3 regions of the Pontibacillus sp. ABV4_188 genome follow, and region 3 is predicted to be linked to each of the others. Evidence: riboswitches for the same ligand, from Rfam matches in the RefSeq annotation. Region 3 holds a riboswitch; each other region holds the start of a gene.
What was found. A riboswitch is a leader RNA that binds a small molecule or an ion and turns the genes downstream of it on or off. The one in region 3 is predicted to bind cyclic di-GMP.
Positions count from the first base shown of each region.

Region 1: linked by a shared signal. The riboswitch ahead of ACYX4O_RS18510 (sensor histidine kinase) and the one ahead of ACYX4O_RS19715 (EAL domain-containing protein) in region 3 are both predicted to bind cyclic di-GMP.
Region 2: linked by a shared signal. The riboswitch ahead of ACYX4O_RS14820 (competence type IV pilus major pilin ComGC) and the one ahead of ACYX4O_RS19715 (EAL domain-containing protein) in region 3 are both predicted to bind cyclic di-GMP.

Region 1 is NZ_CM149975.1:3,670,430-3,676,827, forward strand. It holds gene ACYX4O_RS18505 (response regulator) at 1-504, opposite strand, end outside; gene ACYX4O_RS18510 (sensor histidine kinase) at 485-2,176, opposite strand; cyclic di-GMP riboswitch class II at 2,243-2,326, opposite strand; gene ACYX4O_RS18515 (SipW-dependent-type signal peptide-containing protein) at 2,681-3,370, shown strand; gene ACYX4O_RS18520 (SipW-dependent-type signal peptide-containing protein) at 3,575-4,210, shown strand; gene ACYX4O_RS18525 (hypothetical protein) at 4,763-5,008, opposite strand; gene ACYX4O_RS18530 (hypothetical protein) at 5,029-5,250, opposite strand; gene ACYX4O_RS18535 (tyrosine-protein phosphatase) at 5,757-6,398, opposite strand, start outside.
Region 2 is NZ_CM149975.1:2,862,443-2,868,840, forward strand. It holds gene ACYX4O_RS14805 (hypothetical protein) at 1-31, opposite strand, end outside; gene pilM (type IV pilus biogenesis protein PilM) at 61-1,041, opposite strand; gene ACYX4O_RS14815 (prepilin peptidase) at 1,065-1,871, opposite strand; gene ACYX4O_RS14820 (competence type IV pilus major pilin ComGC) at 1,886-2,311, opposite strand; cyclic di-GMP riboswitch class II at 2,394-2,476, opposite strand; gene ACYX4O_RS14825 (type II secretion system F family protein) at 2,557-3,762, opposite strand; gene ACYX4O_RS14830 (type IV pilus twitching motility protein PilT) at 3,767-4,807, opposite strand; gene ACYX4O_RS14835 (GspE/PulE family protein) at 4,820-6,398, opposite strand, start outside.
Region 3 is NZ_CM149975.1:3,933,136-3,939,533, reverse strand. It holds gene ACYX4O_RS19730 (SGNH/GDSL hydrolase family protein) at 1-258, opposite strand, end outside; gene asnB (asparagine synthase B) at 625-2,130, shown strand; gene ACYX4O_RS19720 (DUF2188 domain-containing protein) at 2,233-2,430, shown strand; gene ACYX4O_RS19715 (EAL domain-containing protein) at 2,653-3,363, opposite strand; cyclic di-GMP riboswitch class II at 3,503-3,581, opposite strand; gene ACYX4O_RS19710 (glycoside hydrolase domain-containing protein) at 3,749-4,396, opposite strand; gene ACYX4O_RS19705 (LysE family translocator) at 4,501-5,133, shown strand; gene megL (methionine gamma-lyase) at 5,661-6,398, shown strand, end outside.

The DNA of each region.
Region 1 (6,398 bases), 260 kb from region 3:
TGATATCTCTCGGTTTGAGTAACCCATCCCAATAGCTCTTAATACTTCTAATTCTTTATTCGTTAACTGATTAAGCTCATCTAATTCACATGATTCTTCTTCTAAAAGCAGTTCCAATACTCCCGGATCGTAATATTTTCTCCCGTTACTTACTACATTCACCCCATGCACCAACTCCTCTGGCATAGCTTCTTTCAGTATGTAACCAGAAGCTCCTAACTCTTTAGCTTTTATAAAGTCTTCTGATCTAGCAGATGAAGTCAGTATGATAAAACGTGTTTTTAAACCCTTTAATTCTTTCGCCTCTTCAATAAGATGAAACCCAGAATCCAACCCAAGACGTAAATCAACTAATACAATGTCAGGCTTTTCATTCTTGATACTAGCTAAGCCTGTATTTTTATCATTGGCTTCGAAAATAATTGAACCTTCGTTCTCTAACTTAAACAATGAAACAAGTCCTTCCCGAACTAACGGATGATCATCAATTACTAACAACTTCATTGATATCCCCACTCCTCTTCACGTTTAAAGTGACTTTAACTTTGGTCCCTACATCTACATGACTTACAATAGAATGTTTGCCATTATACTGATTAGCAAGCTCGCGAACATTCTTTATCCCTAAACCTCCCCCTTTTCTATAAACATGCTCCACATCAAAACCAGTTCCATTATCTTCTATAAACAAATGAACCTTATTCTCCAATTTATTTACGTTCACTTCGATAACAGTTGCCTTCCCGTGACGTATGGCATTTCCAATTGATTCAACAACAATACGGTAGATGACTCTTTTTGTATCCATTGATAAATCCTCCAGACTAGGACATATACTTTTTCGAATCGTTATATCATTGAGTTCGGCTACATGATCCAGATAATATATAAGCTTACTACCGAACGCCATTTCTGTTTGTTTAGTTGAGCTCAATTTATAAATACATTTTCTTAATTCGGTAGCGGCTTCTCTTGAGAATTCTTCAACCATCAACAACTTGTCTCTAATTTCTTCATCAATCTGTCCCTGGTTTATAGCATGCATGGCATAATTTATGCTAAACAATCGTTGAGAAACGCTATCGTGTATTTCGTTCGCAATGCGATTTTGTTCTTCCAGAAGGAGAAGTTGAGAGTTTACCTCTTCATATGAAATCCTTTCATATGTAATGGCACACAGTTTTCCAAGAAAGCTAAGTTGTTTATTAATAAACTCAAGTTCTTCCTTATTCGCATCCTCGATTTCCACTCCTAGAATCCCGTATCTCTGAAACGAAGTGGTAACCCCTACAATCACCAGTTTTTTAGAATTAAATGTCACAAGCTTGGGTGATCCACTATACAAGTTGGATGCACGAATCAAGTACCTACCTAAGTCCGCTGTTCCTGAGTATTGGAGAGGATTTGTATAAAGAGCTTGGGAACCGCCCTCTCGGCTAACTCTTTCATTCAAATAGAAAGCAAAAGTACAATCTGTTAACCTACGTGCATAAGACAGAAAATTCTGAATTATGACATTGTACGACTCATGACTATTTATGCCTTCTAAGATCTTATAAAGATCCATGATATGATCCATTCCCTGCTGCGCCTTTTGATTCGCGACATTAAGCTTCTTATTCATGTCTGACAAGTGGTTAGACTGTTGATCAAGTTTGTTATTTTTCCACTTAAGCTCCTTAAGCACTACTGAAAATAACTGCACAGCTAATGTTATCAATATATAGGCTAAACCATACAACAGAGCAGAACTCAGACTTAAAGTTCCTTGAGCAGAAAAGTAATAAAGGAAAAGTAGATAGAAAGATAAATAAAGCCAACAGTACAAAAGAGGCAAAATATGAGCTGCCAGCAATACAGGGTTTAATGCATACCACACAAAAATCCCATTCAACCCTCCGCTCGGTAGTAAGAGTAAGGTAATCCCAACAGTTTCAATGATCAAAAGCGTATTTAACTTCCAAGGGACATCCTTAGCTCTTTCATAGAGCCAAACAATTAAGAGCGAAGAGGATAAAATCAGCAAAAGGACAAGTATCATATTTATTATAGATAGGTAATTATCCATTAAGAGGTAAAATATAAAAGAGATAAAGATAGACATGAAACGATAGACATGTAAGACATTATTATAATTCATATCAAACCGAATGGGTAAACCAACTAAGGCTAACATTATGTACGCACCTTTCAAAAGGATTGGGGAAGACAATCGTTATAACAAACAAAAAAGCCTTCCCAATGAAAGCCGAACCGGTTGCACTACTGGCTCCGTGTATCCAAAGTGCCCAAAATAAGAATACACTTCATTACCTTTCGTCTATATCTAAAGTAATACTATGTGGGTAATTCTGTAAACCACAAAAACTAGACATCTCCCAACCTTATATCTCAACTCTCATGGATAATCGCTAGACCTCGACATTATTTGATGTTGGATACATGGGTAATCTGTCAGTCTTTGCCACAAACTAAAACTTAAAACGTTTGGTTATTTATTCCTATTATATATCATAATGAATGATCGTCCATTACACTAAAGTAGTATTCTTCTTATCCAATCGTTCCTTTTCAGAAACCACAAGTAGTATAGAAAATCACTCTTATTCATGGCGAGCTTTCAAACATTCTCCACTACAATACAATTAGATTCACCAAACTTAATCGGGGAGATGGTTGTATGAAAGCACCAAAGTTTATTACGACTGCAGTTATTGCAGGAATGATGGTTACAGGAGCAGGTTATGCGTATTGGACAGATGCTTTAACGGTAGATAATACGGTTTCAACTGGGGAATTTGATGTAGAGTTTGTTGATGAGGGCTTCCTTCCTTTACAGTTAGCAGTAGATACGACAGGAGAAACAAAATATATGATGGATAGTACAATATCACAAGATGCTGATCAATTAACTGTTAACTTTGAGAACATGTACCCTGGTGCTATGGGACTTTATGCAGCTAAGGTAGAGAACACTGGTTCTATTCCAGCTAAGCTTAAAAACGTTGAAGTGGACTTTTCTGAAGCAGCGGGAGTCTTAGCTAATGACATGAAAGCTGCTGGTGGTTACGTACACTTCGATGAAAACAATAATTATAAGGGCGGAAAGTTCTTCATCGGTAATTTGAATAACCTAGAAACTAAATTAGATACAATGCTTCAGAATCTACAAATGGAACCAGGCGATTATATCCTATTCGATATTCCAGATGAGTATAAAGATGAAGTAGCTGCTGAAATTCCTGCTTACAATCCTGATGAGCAAAATTGTATCATTTTTTACCTAGATCATAACTCTAATAATGATTCAGAAAACCTTACCACTCAGTTCGATATCAAATTTAACTGGGAACAGCATAACGCACAGTAAAAGATATCACCCCAACCCGGATGATCGTTATGATCGTGCGGGTTTTCTTATGCACTAAACAACAAATGGTACCCAAAAGTAGTACACCTATCTCTAAAAAAGTATAAAGCAAGACTATCCTTAAGTATGGCGCTTTAGCTTTCTTATCATAGTAATCTATTAACTGTAAGCAATAATCAAATCACATTTAAGGGAGAGATTGTTTTGAAGGGTACTAAATTTGTAGCTTCTGCAGTTATTGCAGGAATGATGGTAACAGGTGCTGGATATGCTTATTGGACGGATGCATTGACTGTGGATAACACGGTTTCAACTGGGGAGTTAAATGTTGCTTTTGATGATAGTAAAACTTCTATCGCAAGTGCAGAGAGCGGTACAGAATACGTGGTTGTAGAAGAAACGCCAGGTAGTGATGGAAAATCCTATGAGTTCTCAGTATCAAACCTATATCCAGGTGCTAGCGTTAAGGTAAGTACAGCTTTCACAAATACAGGTACGATTCCAGCAGTTATTGACGATTCAACGTTCTCATTTGATAATGCTTTATCAGTAGCACAACGCTCAAAGATGCTATTAGAAGGCGGTACTATTTCTATACTTAAGGCGGATAATTCTACACAACACAGTTATACCATTCCAAGCGGACAATATAATATTAACGATGCAGGAAGTGTAATTGAAAACTATGCAGGTGATTATCAATTAGAACCTGGTGACTCTGTTGTATTGTCAGACTTAGAGTTTACTATGGATCCTAGTACAGTAGAAGCTGATGATTTAGAAGACAAAACATTCACTTTCCAAATTGGAGCTACTTTTAAACAGCATAACGCACAATAATAGTAAAAGGCAGGTGGGTAACCTGCCTTTTTTCATGCATTGGAAAGACAAAGTCACTCACCCTAGAAATGAGATCTTCCTTCCATCGCAAGGTTTCCAGCCCAACCTTTAATAAAAAAGAAAATGTAGCACAAGCATCCACCTGTGCTTCTCTTTTAAGTTACTGTTTTAAATTTCTTGAATATATTCTTCTTCAAAACATCTCCTTCAGTAGACTTTAACGCTTTGCGGTAATTATGTTTTGGCTAGCGGATAACGATAAATCTAGACTTACACCTTTTCCGTCATCTTGTCATCCTTTGGATCAAAATTCTTTTCCATATAATCCGTACTGCGTAGGTTCGATGAGGCTATGTATCCATTGTAATGATCACTTTTCACTTACTTCATAAGCTACGAAACGTCTATAGATGCGCTCTGTTGGGTAATCAGGTCTACTTACAACTTCCTAGTTCTGAGTAATACGGAACAAGTTCCACAGGACTACTCCCAAACAATTTATTGGTTCTTAAATTCCATAGTCATTGTTCTCACTCAAATGATCACCATTCATTACATAAACTTGATCTCCAGGCTGGAACATTTGAGTAGAACTGAATCTGCTTCAGGCCACTCATACTCTCCTTTTTTCGATTTAAAACCACCTTCAGTTTCGGAAGCAAATTCTTCAGGCGTCTCGGCTATCGACACTCTACTATATTTTTTTATATTGTCGTAAACCTTTTCTTGATAGGTTTTTTTCCCTTTTTCATATTCTCTATCTGGGTTATTATCATTGGAATACCCATTATAAGCCATAATGGCAAAATACCATTGCTCTAGTATGCGGCGGTTACTAGCACCATTAATAGTGCGTAATTTAATTTTATAAGGAAGTTGTTTCCATTTATATTTAAAATATAAGCGCCTATTCGAATGTTGTGCTCTGCATCAGGAGCTAATCGCTTTTTATCTACCCCCTCGAGGTCATGATTAGTTATTTGCATTATCCCAATACCACCATCACTTATCAGAACGGTACCACCTTCCTTAAATTGCATCGTATTGTTCTCCCCAGAAGCTATTGCCTTCGTGAAGCGCCGAGGCGGTTCACGACCAGTAAAAAAGTACTTAATTTATTTAAGCTTAGCACGCTTCCATCTAAGTATAGGCAGTAAAAGAAGCAAATCAACTAGATACAGTAGGTGACTTGCTTCTTTTTTATAGGTATTTGACTTCTTCACTGGTCCTGGACGGTTCTAGCGCTTCTTTCAAAAAAACCTCTAAATATGAAGTACGAGACCCGTCTTCATCCTACTCAATTACATTACTATACTAATAACTAGAAAAAAAGGGAACAGGTTCGTTGTCATGCAGGACGAGGTCTTTCCCCGTAAACTTACACCTCACACCCCACTAGTGACAAAGGGTGTCAAAGGTGTTAAGGGTTTGCTTCACCCCCAGCACCAGGGTCAAGTGCCTCAAATGATAATCGCTAGGAGATATTGCCCCAAATACTATATCATGTTGTTATCATTTCTGGAAAATTCCTAACAATTTCTTTTGCTTAATCCGTTCTGGCATGTCCATCGATGACGTCGTACGCTTTCTTCATATAGAAACTTCGCGTTGTAGTATTATGTGCATCAGAAGCGATGAAGTGCGTTAAGTTCGCTTTGATCATTTGTTCCGAGAACTTGGCTATCTTTTTGCCGAATTTGCCAGCCAAACTACCAGCCGTCACTTGTGTAAACGCACCGTTCTTCACGAATTTGTATACCTGATCAGGATGCTGGAAGAGTTCACGGTTTCGCTCGGGATGAACGATAATCGGCTTGTATCCGACTACCTGAAGATCAAACAATAGCTGACTTGTATAACGGGGAACATGATTAGATGGAAGCTCAACAAAGACGTAACCGCTCGCCTCATTAAGAGGTAAGAACCGTCCCTTCGTAATGTCTTCCACCATATCGCCATGAATCCGCGTTTCTTGACCGGGTAGAATCGTTACAGGAATATCTCGGTCCTGTAATTCCTCGTTTAAGGCGCGGACGGAATTAAGTATGTCCTCCCCACTGTTCTCGAAAGCCCCATTCTGGTCATGAGGTGTTGCTACGATGGTCCGAATACTATCTCTATATGCAGCACGCACCATCTCAATGCTATCGTCCATCGTTTCAGGACCATCATCGAGACCAGGTAATAT
Region 2 (6,398 bases), 1.1 Mb from region 3:
TCTGTTCAAGTAAATTTATTTCTACCTTCATCGACTATTGGTCCCCCTAACGTTATGCTCCTATGGTTTCAGGGCTAAGCCTACTGACTCTGCAAACCGAAATGGAATGGTCTCGTCCTCGGCTTCTGAAAATTCATGTGAATCGATCATTTTTACGTTCAGCTGAAAAGTGTTCTGGCACTTTTCATACACTTTATGTAAAAACGGAAAATCACCTGAGATTAATAGATTCGTAACAGCAGATTCGCCATTTGTTACAGAATACCGATAGAAATTCATAATACGTTCGACTTCTCTCATCTGTTCCTCTATATAGGCATCAATTTCTTGTTCATCACCTGTAAAGCGTACGGCCGCATCCCCTTTAACCGGAACTTCCCATAGGGCAAGGTCTAACCCACTCTTCATGTAACGTGTGAATTGAGGATGGCAATTATGGAAGACCGTTAACACGATACCATCCAAATTCCATTGAAGAGAAAGTAAATGATCATCTGAACGAGCATGATCCAAATCATAATATAAACGGTATAAAGACAAGAAAGTCAGATCCGCTACAGCTGGTTTCGTATTCGCATCTAAGAGAGCCGACTCAAAAGCCCGAACCCGGGATTCCGGATAAGCAAACAAAAGCACTTCGTTCATATTCATCTTCTCTTCTAACACGACATAATCAAATACAGGCTCTTCAAAAGGAAGATGCAATCCCTCACCGATCTGCATATACAAGTAGCCCTTCACCTCATCTGCCGTCTTTAAATCATTCGGAATATGAAACGACTTAATAATAACAGAGGCATCCGGCACGCTAAAATATACCTTCTTCTTACGCCACTCTTTCTCTTCAACCAACTCCTCAATAATAGAAGAGAGTTTCCTTGCATCCACGACCTTACCTTCTTCTATAATCCCGCTTTCCAAATAACGTTCTCCGTAATCCACTACATCCGTTAGCTCCGGAGTGTCACATTCTATGTATCGGAGTACATGGTCTTTGAATATAATGTTAATGCGCTCTTTTGACTTTCGAAAATTAAACATACTCACGTCACCTGCCTTTCTGATTAGAATAACTGAAGATACCAATCAATAATAGGAGCTTTAAAGAAATAACTCGTGAGTGCCCCCAACACAATGTATGGACCAAACGGCACCGGCTTTTTCCGATCAATCTTTTTAAACAAAAGCAATACGCCACTTATAACCGATCCGTATAAAGTCGAGAGGAAAAAGGCTAACAACACACCAGGAAGTCCAAGCACAATGCCAATAACACCAAACAGTTTCATATCTCCACCACCCATACCACCTCGGCTGGCGATAATTATGATGGCTGTTAGAATAAGCCCTGTTGCTGCTCCAGCTACCGAACCCCACCATGGGTCGAGAGGGGAAATAACTCTCCCTATTATGAGTAAGGGTAAGAAAAAGAGTAGGATTACATTAGGGATAAGCATGTAGGTTAGGTCGGTTACGGTAATAATCACCAGCAACGAGGTGAAAAGAAGGGCCACGATGAGTTCAGTTGAGAAGCCGAAAAGTATAAAGCTGTAAGCATACAAAAATCCCGTAGCCGCTTCGACTATCGGGTATAGGGGTGAGATGCTTGTTTTGCAGTTGCGGCATTTGCCTTTTAGCGTGATGTAGGAAAAGACAGGGACTAGATCAAGACAATTTAGGATGTAGTTGCAGTTAGGGCAATGTGACCGCGCTTGAGTAAACATTTGCTTCTGTGGTACACGTAAACCAACTACGTTAAAAAAAGATCCTAGAACAATACCGAATATTGTAAAATAAAAAAGAATATATAAGTTCATCATTTTAACCTCGATATAAAAGAGTGGAAGCCCCCCATAAATGGGGGACTTCATATGTGTTTTACAAATTATCCACCCACTTTAGTGACGTCGCTCCGAGTTAATGAATCTACATCTGTACTAGAGATAGTGTAACCATTTGTAGTAATTTCAACTTTATATCCAGTTACATCTCCTCCACTATCTGTTTGTGGAGTTACTGTTCCTGATGTTATTTTACCATTACTCTCTAAGTACCCCGCATCTACCATATCCGCAACTGACTTAGCGGTAGTTCCTACACCTTCTTCTAACGCACTCATAGATCTATAAGCTTCTACCAATTGCTCAGCAGAACGAATAACCGCATCTTTTTTACTGTTTTCAACCACATTTGCAATACTAGGCACAGCAATTGCAGCTATAATCCCTAAGATTACAATTACCGCGAGTAGTTCAATCAGCGTAAAACCTTTCTCATCTTTGTTCATCAGTTGACGAAACTTGTTTAACATGAGTCTGTTCTCCCCTTTTTTTTATAATAAATAATTATGAAACACTCGTTACAAAAACGACCACACCATAAACCTATCTCCTATTATGTACGGTCGGTTGCACTACTCGCTCCAGGGTGGCTAAGTGCCCATATACAGCCAACCTATCGTTGCTTCCGATGGTATGTTGGTACGTGTAATCATCTACACCTATTATAGTAAATCTATCTCATTATTACCACTATTATCTTATGAAATTAGCACATTTACCCAATTTGTTCAAAAATAGAGAACATTGGAATGGCAATGGCTGCTACAATGCCGCCGACGATCAGCGCAAGGAAGGCAATCATAACTGGTTCTATTAAACTTTTAATGCGATCTGTTGCGTAATCAAGCTCAGATTCATAGAAATCAGCTACTTTCCCTAGCATATGATCTAAAGAACCAGAGCTCTCCCCAACAGAGACCATTTGTGTTACAAGCGGAGGGAAAATCCAATGCTTTTGCATCGGAGCGGCCATCGATTCTCCCTTCTCAAGGGATTTTCTTGTCGTTTTCAAGACCGATTCGACAACTTTATTGCCGACGATGCGTTCTGTAATATACACCGCCTGTAAAATCGGCACAGAGCTATTAAATAATGAGCTCATTGTCCGAGTCATACGAGCGAGTACCGCCTTTTGAATAAGAGGGCCGAATATAGGAATCCTTAATTTCATAAGGTCTAGACCATAGGAGAATCGCGGGTACTGTTTCATATACTGAATGCCGCCATAAAGGAGGAGTGGAATGACAATAAACAGCCACCACATACTCTGAGATAGTTCCCCTAAGCTCATTACAAATTGCGTAATCGGAGGGATATCGCCTCCAAAGGATAAGAACATATCCGCAAACCTGGGCACGACGAAGCTTAATAAGAAGATCACGATCCCAATGGCAATAACCAATACAACAACCGGGTACGCGAGGGCTGAAATGACCTTTTGGCGTGTGTCGTACTGCTTTTCATAATAAGCAGCAAGCCGGTCTAAAATTTCATCAAGGTTACCCCCGGCCTCACCGGCGCGAACCATATTTACAAACAAATCGGGGAAAATCTTTTGATGCTTTTCTGCTGCATCTGAGAAGGAAAGACCTCCTTCAAGATCTTCTGCTATTTGAGTGAGAGCACGCTGTAGTGCCTTACTCGATGTTTGTTCTTTTAATATATAAGTAGATTGAATGAGAGAAATTCCTGATTCAAGCAGCGTTGCAAATTGGCGAAGGTAAATGACAAACTCTTTATTTTTCACCTGACTGCCTAGTTGAATATCTTTATACAATATGCTGTTTAGTTCATTAATGGTGGCAACGGTCATCCCGTCTTCTTTTAATTTCCCAACAGCTTCTCGTTTAGAGTCAGCTTTTATACGTCCTTCCTTCATCTTTCCCTTAGATGTACGGGCTTTGTACTTGAAGTAAGCCATATGCCTATTGCCCCCTCTCTTCTAAAAACGGAGCGGCCGCTTCTGTTGTGATGACCCCTTCCTCTACTAAAGCACGGACAGAAAAATCAAGAGTGTGCATGCCTTGAGCTTTGGACGTCTGAATAATGTTTGGAATCTGGTGAATCTTCTCATTCCGGATAAGGTTCTTAACAGCGGACGTATTCATAAGAATCTCAGTCGCAGCACGTCTCCCTTTCTTGTCCTTACGCTGAAACAAGCGCTGAGACACAATGGATTGAAGGACACTAGCTAGTTGTATCCGCACTTGGGTTTGCTGATTCGGAGGAAAGACGTCAATAATTCGATCAATAGTGCTTGCTGCCCCGGTAGTATGAAGCGTTCCTAGTACCAGATGTCCTGTTTCAGCAGCTGTGATGGCTGTAGAAATGGTCTCTAAGTCTCTCATTTCTCCGACTAAAATGACGTCAGGATCCTGGCGCAAACAAGCACGCAAGCCGTTGGCAAAGTTGTTCGTATCAAATCCGACTTCACGCTGATCGATAATGGAATAGCGGTGAGAGTGTAAATACTCAATAGGATCTTCAAGTGTAATGATATGGCGGCGCATCGAATTATTCATGTAATCAATCATGGATGCTAGCGTCGTTGATTTCCCGCTTCCTGTAGGTCCTGTAACAAGCACAAGCCCTTGAGGTTTCTCAGCAATTTCTCTTAACACATTCGGCATATGTAAGGCATCAAGTGTAGGGATCTCTGTCGGCACAATTCTTACAGCTAGTGATACACAGTTTCGTTGGTGGTAAGCATTAATACGAAAACGCGACACACCAGGTATACCGTAAGAAAAGTCAACCTCTCCTTTTTCTTTAAACTTGTCCCATAGCGTTTGTGAGAGAATTGCTTTTGCCATCCCAAATGTATCATCTGGTCGCATTGTTTCTTTGCCGTACTGCTTTAAATCCCCATGCAGCCGAAAGATTGGAGGCACCCCAACAGTTATATGAATATCCGATGCTTTCAGCTCAAATGCAGCTATTAATAATTTCTCAAATCGCTCTTTCATGAACACACCTCCTTACTCACTTTTCGCTACACGCAGCACTTCTTCTGTCGTCGTATGTCCTTGCTTAACTTTAAGCAAGCCATCATCAACTAAGAAGATCATCCCCTTCTTCCAGGCGTACTCTTTAATCTGAGACATAGATCGATTGTTCATCATCATCTTCCGAATGGCTTCATCGATGGTCAGTACTTCTTGGATGGCCATACGACCTCTGTAGCCTGTATGCTGGCAACTATTGCACCCTTCGCCTTTATAAACCGTGTCGACCTTAAGCCCTCGCTTATGAAATAACTCTTTTTCTAGTTCAGTTGGTGTGTAGGCCGTTTTACAATCACGACAAATCTTCCGAACGAGTCGCTGAGCAACAATACCAGATACAGATGACATCACTAAGTAAGGCTCCACATCCATATCAATTAAACGCGGGATCGTAGCGATGGCACTATTTGTGTGAAGCGTACTAAATACAAGGTGGCCGGTTAAGGATGCCCGAATCGCAATCTCTGCTGTTTCAGAATCTCTAATCTCTCCGACCATAATGATGTTTGGATCTTGTCGCAAAATCGACCGCAGTCCGGCTGAAAAGGTGAGCCCGATATTCGCATTCACCTGAACTTGATTGATCTTATCCAATTGATATTCAACCGGGTCTTCTACCGTAATAATATTGACGTCGTCTGTATTTAAATGGTTTAAAGAAGCGTATAACGTAGACGACTTCCCTGAACCAGTTGGACCGGTAATTAAAACAAGACCTGAAGGCTGATTTACTAATTCGAGGTAACGTTTATAGTTAATTTTGTTAAAGTCTAAATCACTCAAATCCCCCATAGCGCTCCCAAGGTTCAAGATTCGTATAACAATTTTCTCACCATATACGGTAGGCAAGGTGGAAATCCGCAAATCAACAGGAGTATGATCTATAAACGTCTTAATTCGACCATCCTGAGGTAAGCGAACTTCTGTAATGTTTAAGTTAGCCATAATTTTCACACGAGCCGTTAAAGAATTTTGCATAGACTTTGAAAGTCCTTGCTCCGTTCGTAACACCCCGTCCACCCGGTACCTGATTAGCACTTTCGTTTCTTGTGGGTCAATGTGAATGTCACTTGCTTTCATCTGAACTCCCGCTTGTAGCATTTGGTTTAACAACCGTATGGCAGGGGCATCATCAGGGTCATCTGAAGGCTCTAAATCCTCACCGCTGTTTAGATTATAGTACTTGTTAATCGCTTGATAGATCTCGTCTTTTGTTGCGATTACAGGTGAGATTTGAAAACCTGTTGAGATTTGTAAGTCATCTATCGCATAATAGTCCATCGGATCATTCATAGCGACGACAATTTCATTCTCTTCTTTACTAATCGGAATTAAAATGTTTCGCCTGGCGAAATCTTTCGATATTAGCGAAAGCAGATTCGTATCGATTGGATATTGGTATAAGGAGATGTGAGGAATGCCTAGCTGAAATTCTAGGACTTCAATTAATTGCTGCTCGGTTATGTATCCTTTGTCTAATAAAACATCTCCTAGTTTTTGACCATTTTCCTTTGTCTCTAGAGCTTCTTTAATTTGCCCTTCCTTAATCATG
Region 3 (6,398 bases):
AATGGCCACGATATTTATGTTGTCTTCCACGAAGATTTCTTTAGCCCCTTCTAAAACGGTAGAAACCGCTTCTTTCAGTTCTTCTGTGATGGTTTTTTCTTCCTCTGGCTTTTCTCCATCTCCTTCTTGGGTGGAGAAATCTTGAGACCCTTCACCGCTAAGGGAGGAGTCACTAACTTTCGATTCGTTACCAACCCAATAGAAGAGAATAATAAGGAAACTGAATAAAAATAAAACTGTTAATGCAATTCGTTTCATGTCGATCACACCTGACAATTATCAATTGTACCGTATCATAACACGCATTCCCCATTCTATATAGTGTAAATCGGCTATATATTACCTATATTATATGAAAAATGATTCATCTTTTTACATACCTTTTCGAACCAAATTGAAAAAAATTGAGGTTACATAGAACATTAACATAAAAAAAGGGTATATCTCTTTAAATAGAACCAAATAAAGCGATCTATTCGGAACTCATTAAAATAATGGGAGAGATCCCTTGGAATTATCTTAAATATACAAAAATGGATGAGTGTCCAGTATTTGGTTCTTTGGAAGAGAACTTATATAATGAACGTCATATTCAAAATAAAACAGTAGAGGTGACCCAATAATATGTGCGGCATATTCGCCACAACAGGCCATGTAGAAACGAATAAAATGAAAGACATTCTAGAGAGTATGAAACATAGAGGACCTGATGAGGGAAAACAAGTCCCTTTAGAAGGTTTCCATATAGGACACCAACGTTTATCCATTATTGGGCTAGATGATGGTATTCAGCCAATATCCAATGAAGAGAAAACAAAGTGGATCGTGTGTAATGGTGAAATTTATAATTACTTAGAATTGAAAAGTGAGTTAGAACAGCAAACGTCTTTTTTAACCCATTCCGATAGTGAAGTTGCGTTAAAATTAATTGAAACAGAAGGGGTTAAGAGTATAGAGAAACTTGATGGTATGTTCGCGTTCGTCATCGTTGATGAGCTAACGGATACATTCGTTGCGGCGAGAGATACATTAGGGATTAAGCCTTTATATTACGGACAAGATGACGAAGGGAATTATGTGTTCTCTTCTGAATTAAAGACCTTATATCTTATCACAAATAATGTGCAGGAATTTCCTCCTGGAACTTATTATACGCCAGAAACTGGCTTTGTAAAATACAGACAGATCAAGCATCCAGATCAACCCGCCCAAACAACGCGTCGTGAAATGACCACAGCGATACGAGAAAAGCTTGAACAAGCGATAGAGAAAAGACTTCTGGCAGATGTGGAGGTTGGCGTTCTCTTGAGTGGTGGATTAGATAGTAGCTTAATTTCAGCGATTGCTGCAAAGAAGGCTAAAGAGCAGGGAGGAACGGTGAAATCCTTCTGTGTTGGATCAGCTGGAAGTGAAGATATTGAGCGTGCTCGTGATGTAGCTAACTCAATAGGGTCAGATCATTACGAATACATATATACACAAGAAGAATTAATAGAGGCCATCCCTCATGTCGTATATGCCTTGGAATCCTATGAACCTTCTTTAGTAAGAAGTGCCATTCCGAATTACTTTGTGTCTAAACTTGCCTCACAACATGTGAAGGTGATCCTTTCGGGAGAAGGAGCTGACGAGATTTTTGCAGGTTATGAATATATGAAGAAATTTCAGACGACAGAGTCTCTTAATGAAGAAATCATTCGGATCATAAATACCCTTCATAATATTAACTTACAACGGGGAGACAGAATGAGTATGGCTCACTCCATTGAACTACGCGTGCCGTTCTTAGATTTAGAATTAATTGAAACAGCTTTACGTATTCCGTCTGAACAAAAGCTTCATACGGCAGAACAAATGGAGAAAACCATATTGCGAGAATCATTTGATGGAGTATTACCGGACCAGGTATTGTGGAGAAAGAAGGAAGAATTTTCAGCTGGTAGTGGAGCATTAGATTTGCTTGAAACCTATGCTGAGGAAACAATATCCGATTCAGAATTAGCTCGTATTAACACAGCAGCTCCGGTGGATATCCGCAGTAAACAAGAAGCTCTGTTTTATCGTTATTTCATTGAGTATTTCCCGGAACAATCAGCCCTTGAAACCGTAGGTAAATGGGCTACAGCATAACGGGCGTCTTATAGCATATCCAATTATTCGGTTATATGTTTTATACGCTTCAAGGTTGGGAACATATAGGTATAACCCAAAACAAAAAAGGAGCGATAATACATGAGAGAATACACAGTAGCACCCAACAAAGATGCAACAGAATGGTATGTAAAAGTAGAGGACGTAGCTCCTACTGACAAGTATGAGAAGAAAGATAAAGCCATTGAGAAAGCAGAAGAAATGGCTCAAGAACACAAACCAAGTAAATTGTACATTCTTGATAAATATCATGAGATTGAAGAAGAGCGCTCATTCTAAGCTCTCCTCTTATCTCGCAAAAAAGAAGCTGCCAGATGGCAGCTTCTTTTTTGTCTTAGCTCTGTTAAAGGTTATTGTTGTTAATCTTTATAACAAGCTAGGGCAGGGTAGTTGAAAGCTCGAAGCTGAAAGAGTGTTTCCGTTTTCTGCCACTTTGCCTTTTAACCGAAACAAAGACCACTGATTGGTAAGATAATCAGTGGTCTTTTGGTCGGGTGGGAGTCACCCCACAATAAGGGCTTGAGGCTTGCCAATATAGTACCCTTGAGCTACATCAATCCCGATCTCTTTGGCTAACTTAAGGTCATCCCCTGTCTCGATCCCTTCTAATACGACCGTTGTATCTCCTTTAAAATAATCTGTGAAAAGGGAGACTAGTTTTTGCTTTTTATCACTTGTAGCTAGGTCGGTAGCAAAATAGCGATCAAGCTTCAAGTACTCTGGTTCCATTTCAACTGCTTTCTTTAATGAAGTAGCCCCTTGTCCAAAATCATCAATTGCAAATTGAATTCCCATCTCCCGTAAAGTGTGAATACGAGTGGGGAGAAGGGGAGACTCCCACATGGCCTCCTCTTCCTTCGCTTCATTCATCTCGAAAACGATAGATGGGACAGGAGAAGAAGGAGCGTCTAGCATAGAGTGCATAAATCGGATGAAGTTGGGATGAAGAAGGGTAGACATAAACATATTTAGAAACAGTTTTTGATTATTAAGCTGATTAGAATAATGCGTAAAGGCTTTTTCGATCGACATGGTATCAAGTTTATAGAGAGTGTTCGATTGCATAGCAATTTTAAAAAGGGCTTCAGGACTAGATTGTATAGTAGAGCGTAGCAGAGCCTCATATCCATAAATAGCATCATCGGCCAGGTGATGAAGGGGCTGATAATTGTGAAATAGACGGTTTCTCTTTAAAAGTTCAAAAATATTCATAAAATCCCCCGTGTTCAAATGGTTGTGATGGATCACATTCTAATAATTTATAATGATTAGGGTGAAACGAAATCACGAAAATAAATGAATACTCATTCAAAGGCTTTTGAAGCTAAAAAAACCCCATTGAGTAAAAATCAATGCGGCCGGTTGCGCTACTAGCTCGACCAACCATAAGCGCCCAAATATAGATTGGTTTCAAAGCTTCCTGTCGTATTATGTAGAAACTAGTACTATTATCATAGCAATATTTACTTAGCAAATAAAGGTTAATTGTTTAAATTTTTACACAAATTAAAGACTGGCTTTACATTTTAACGTTGGAGGGTGTAGGAATAAAAGGCTAAGAGACCATTTTCTGATTGGTCCTTAGCCAGATTCCTTATTACCACAATAAATTAAGGAGGCGGTCATTGATGAGATTAGTGTTGATGGGACAAGCATCTGCGTTGCGGCCATATTGCCAACCCCATACATTCGATTTACATGAAAGTTTAGCGGGTGTGTATTTCGGTGCTTTACGTGCTCTTGTAACTCCAGTTTCCGGTTCTACACTGCATAGAACGGACTGTAGAGACACTTTATTATCCTTTGAGGTTGCTTTACAAAAGGCTTCATTAAATTTTCCATTTGTAGGATCGCAAGTAAACCCAGGTTGATATCCCGAAGCGTGCATGCCTTCGACGTAGCCTCGAATCCAGGACTCATCAACTTTAAAGAAATTTTCAACGTTCGCAAACAAAACCTTTCCTTTAGGGAAATTTAAACGTCTGGCATGAAACACAGCGTTTTGAGCAATAACTTTCCCTTTCCTGTACCCTGTAGCCTCCGTGAAATTATTATAAATGGCCATAACTTTTGTGCCGTTATTATGCAACCGTTCAATTTCGGAGACCGTTAATCCTTCTGATACCTCAGGAACTGTTGATAAATATCTCCCCCAGTATTTAGGCTTTCCATATTTCTTTAGTACACAGTCATATAACTCTTTCGTGGCTTCTTGTGTAGAATCCACTCCCCATTGATAAGCCATGTTGTGCTCCTCTCTGCATCAGAAAAATATTCCAAAATCACCTCTGACCCGCTAATATAAAACCTATATACATTCTATTCAAAAGAAGAAAGTAGGTGTTTCACTTGAGTATTTATCTTTTGCTATCGTTTCTAGGAGCTGCTGTAGTGCTCACACTGATGCCTGGACCGGATAATTTATTTGTGTTAGCCCAAAGCATTTCTCAAAATAAAAGAGCAGGTATTGCTACAACATTTGGATTATGTACAGGGATACTCGTCCACACACTAGCAGCAGCTGTTGGAATCACAGCTCTTGTCTATCAATCTGCGCTAGCTTTTATGGTAGTCAAATACGCTGGGGCAGTTTATTTGCTATATCTAGCATGGCAAGCATTTAAAGAAGAAGGTGGGGATCTTCAGGTTGAATCTAAGCAAGCACTTGAGTATAAGAAGCTTTATAAAAGAGGGGTGCTCATGAATATCCTTAACCCCAAAGTATCCCTTTTCTTCCTTGCTTTATTTCCACAATTTATCGACCATTCAAAAGAAGCGTGGGATGTTCCTTTCCAAATGGTAACGCTCGGAGTCTTATTTCTGATACAAGCCTTCATTATTTTCACCACAATCAGCTTCTTTGCTGAGAAGGTAGGAAATTGGCTATCAAAAGTCCCTCAAGTCGGAAGAAGGTTGAATATAGCAAAGGGAGTATTACTAGGAATCATCGGAATCAGCCTTGCCCTAAGAGACAAATCCTAACAAGGTGAAAGGAGAGGTGAATTGTCTTATTTGAGGCAGTTTGCGCTTTTGGTTTTGGGATGTTCTGATGGGCGTCTTGCCGCATGCCCAGGTCGTCTCGCCGCTTTGGGTGGGCGTCTCGCCGCATGGCCATGGCATCCTGACACTTCGGGTGGGCGTCTCGCCGCATGGGCATGGCGTCCTGACACTTCGGGTGGGCGTCTCGCCGCATGGTCAGGTCGTCCCGCCACTTTGGGCGCTCGTCCTGACGCATGGCCAGGTCGTCCCGACTATTGGAGTTGGGGTGTTCTTATCGAGAGTTCTTCATATGATAGGTAATAGGTAGTAGTATAGAGGCTTCCTAGGCTCCCCGCAGGAAAGCGAGTTGTCCCCGAGCAAACCCTAGCACTCCTCAAAGCGTAACGGCCTCCTCCCGCAAAACTAGTTAACAAAACCATTTTAAAATAAAAAGAAAACGCTTTCATTTTCTGTCAACATCTCATATGATGTGAATAGAAGGCTTTAGAGGCAAAAAGGGGGACACCACGATGGGGAAGAAAGAACACGGGTTTGAAACGAAAGTTATTCATGGAGGTTATGACTCAAAAGACTTTTTAGGAAGCCTGACAACACCGCTATTTCAAACGTCAACATTTACCTTCGATAGTGCAGAGCAGGGAGAAAATCGATTCAGAGGGACAGAGGATGGATATGTCTACTCGAGATTAGGCAACCCGACTGTAAGGGCGCTAGAGGATCGTATTGCTCAGCTTGAAGGGGGCGGAGCGGGACTGGCATTCGGATCTGGGATGGCAGCTGTCTCAGCTGTTTTAATCGGTTTAACGAAGGCCAACGATCATATCCTTTGTTCTCGTGGGGTTTATGGGTGTACATTTGGTTTATTATCCATGATGGAAGACAAATACAATATTACAACTTCTTTTTCTACAATGAATACAGAGGAAGAGATCCGGAAGTTAATTCGGCCGGAAACGAGCTGTATTTATGTCGAAACACCGATTAACCCGACGATGGAATTAATTGATTTAGAAATGGTTGCCAAAGTGGCTAAGGATTATGAGATTCCGGTTGTAGTCGATAACACATTTGCCACTCCTTATTTACAGAAGCCGCTTGAGCTTGGGTGTGACCTTGTTCTTCATAGCGCCACAAAATATATTGGCGGGCATGGGGATGTCGTGGCAGGGTTATTAGTAGGAAACCAGGACATTATTCAACAGCTGGCCATGACGACCCAGAAAGATATCGGAGGTATTATTTCTCCA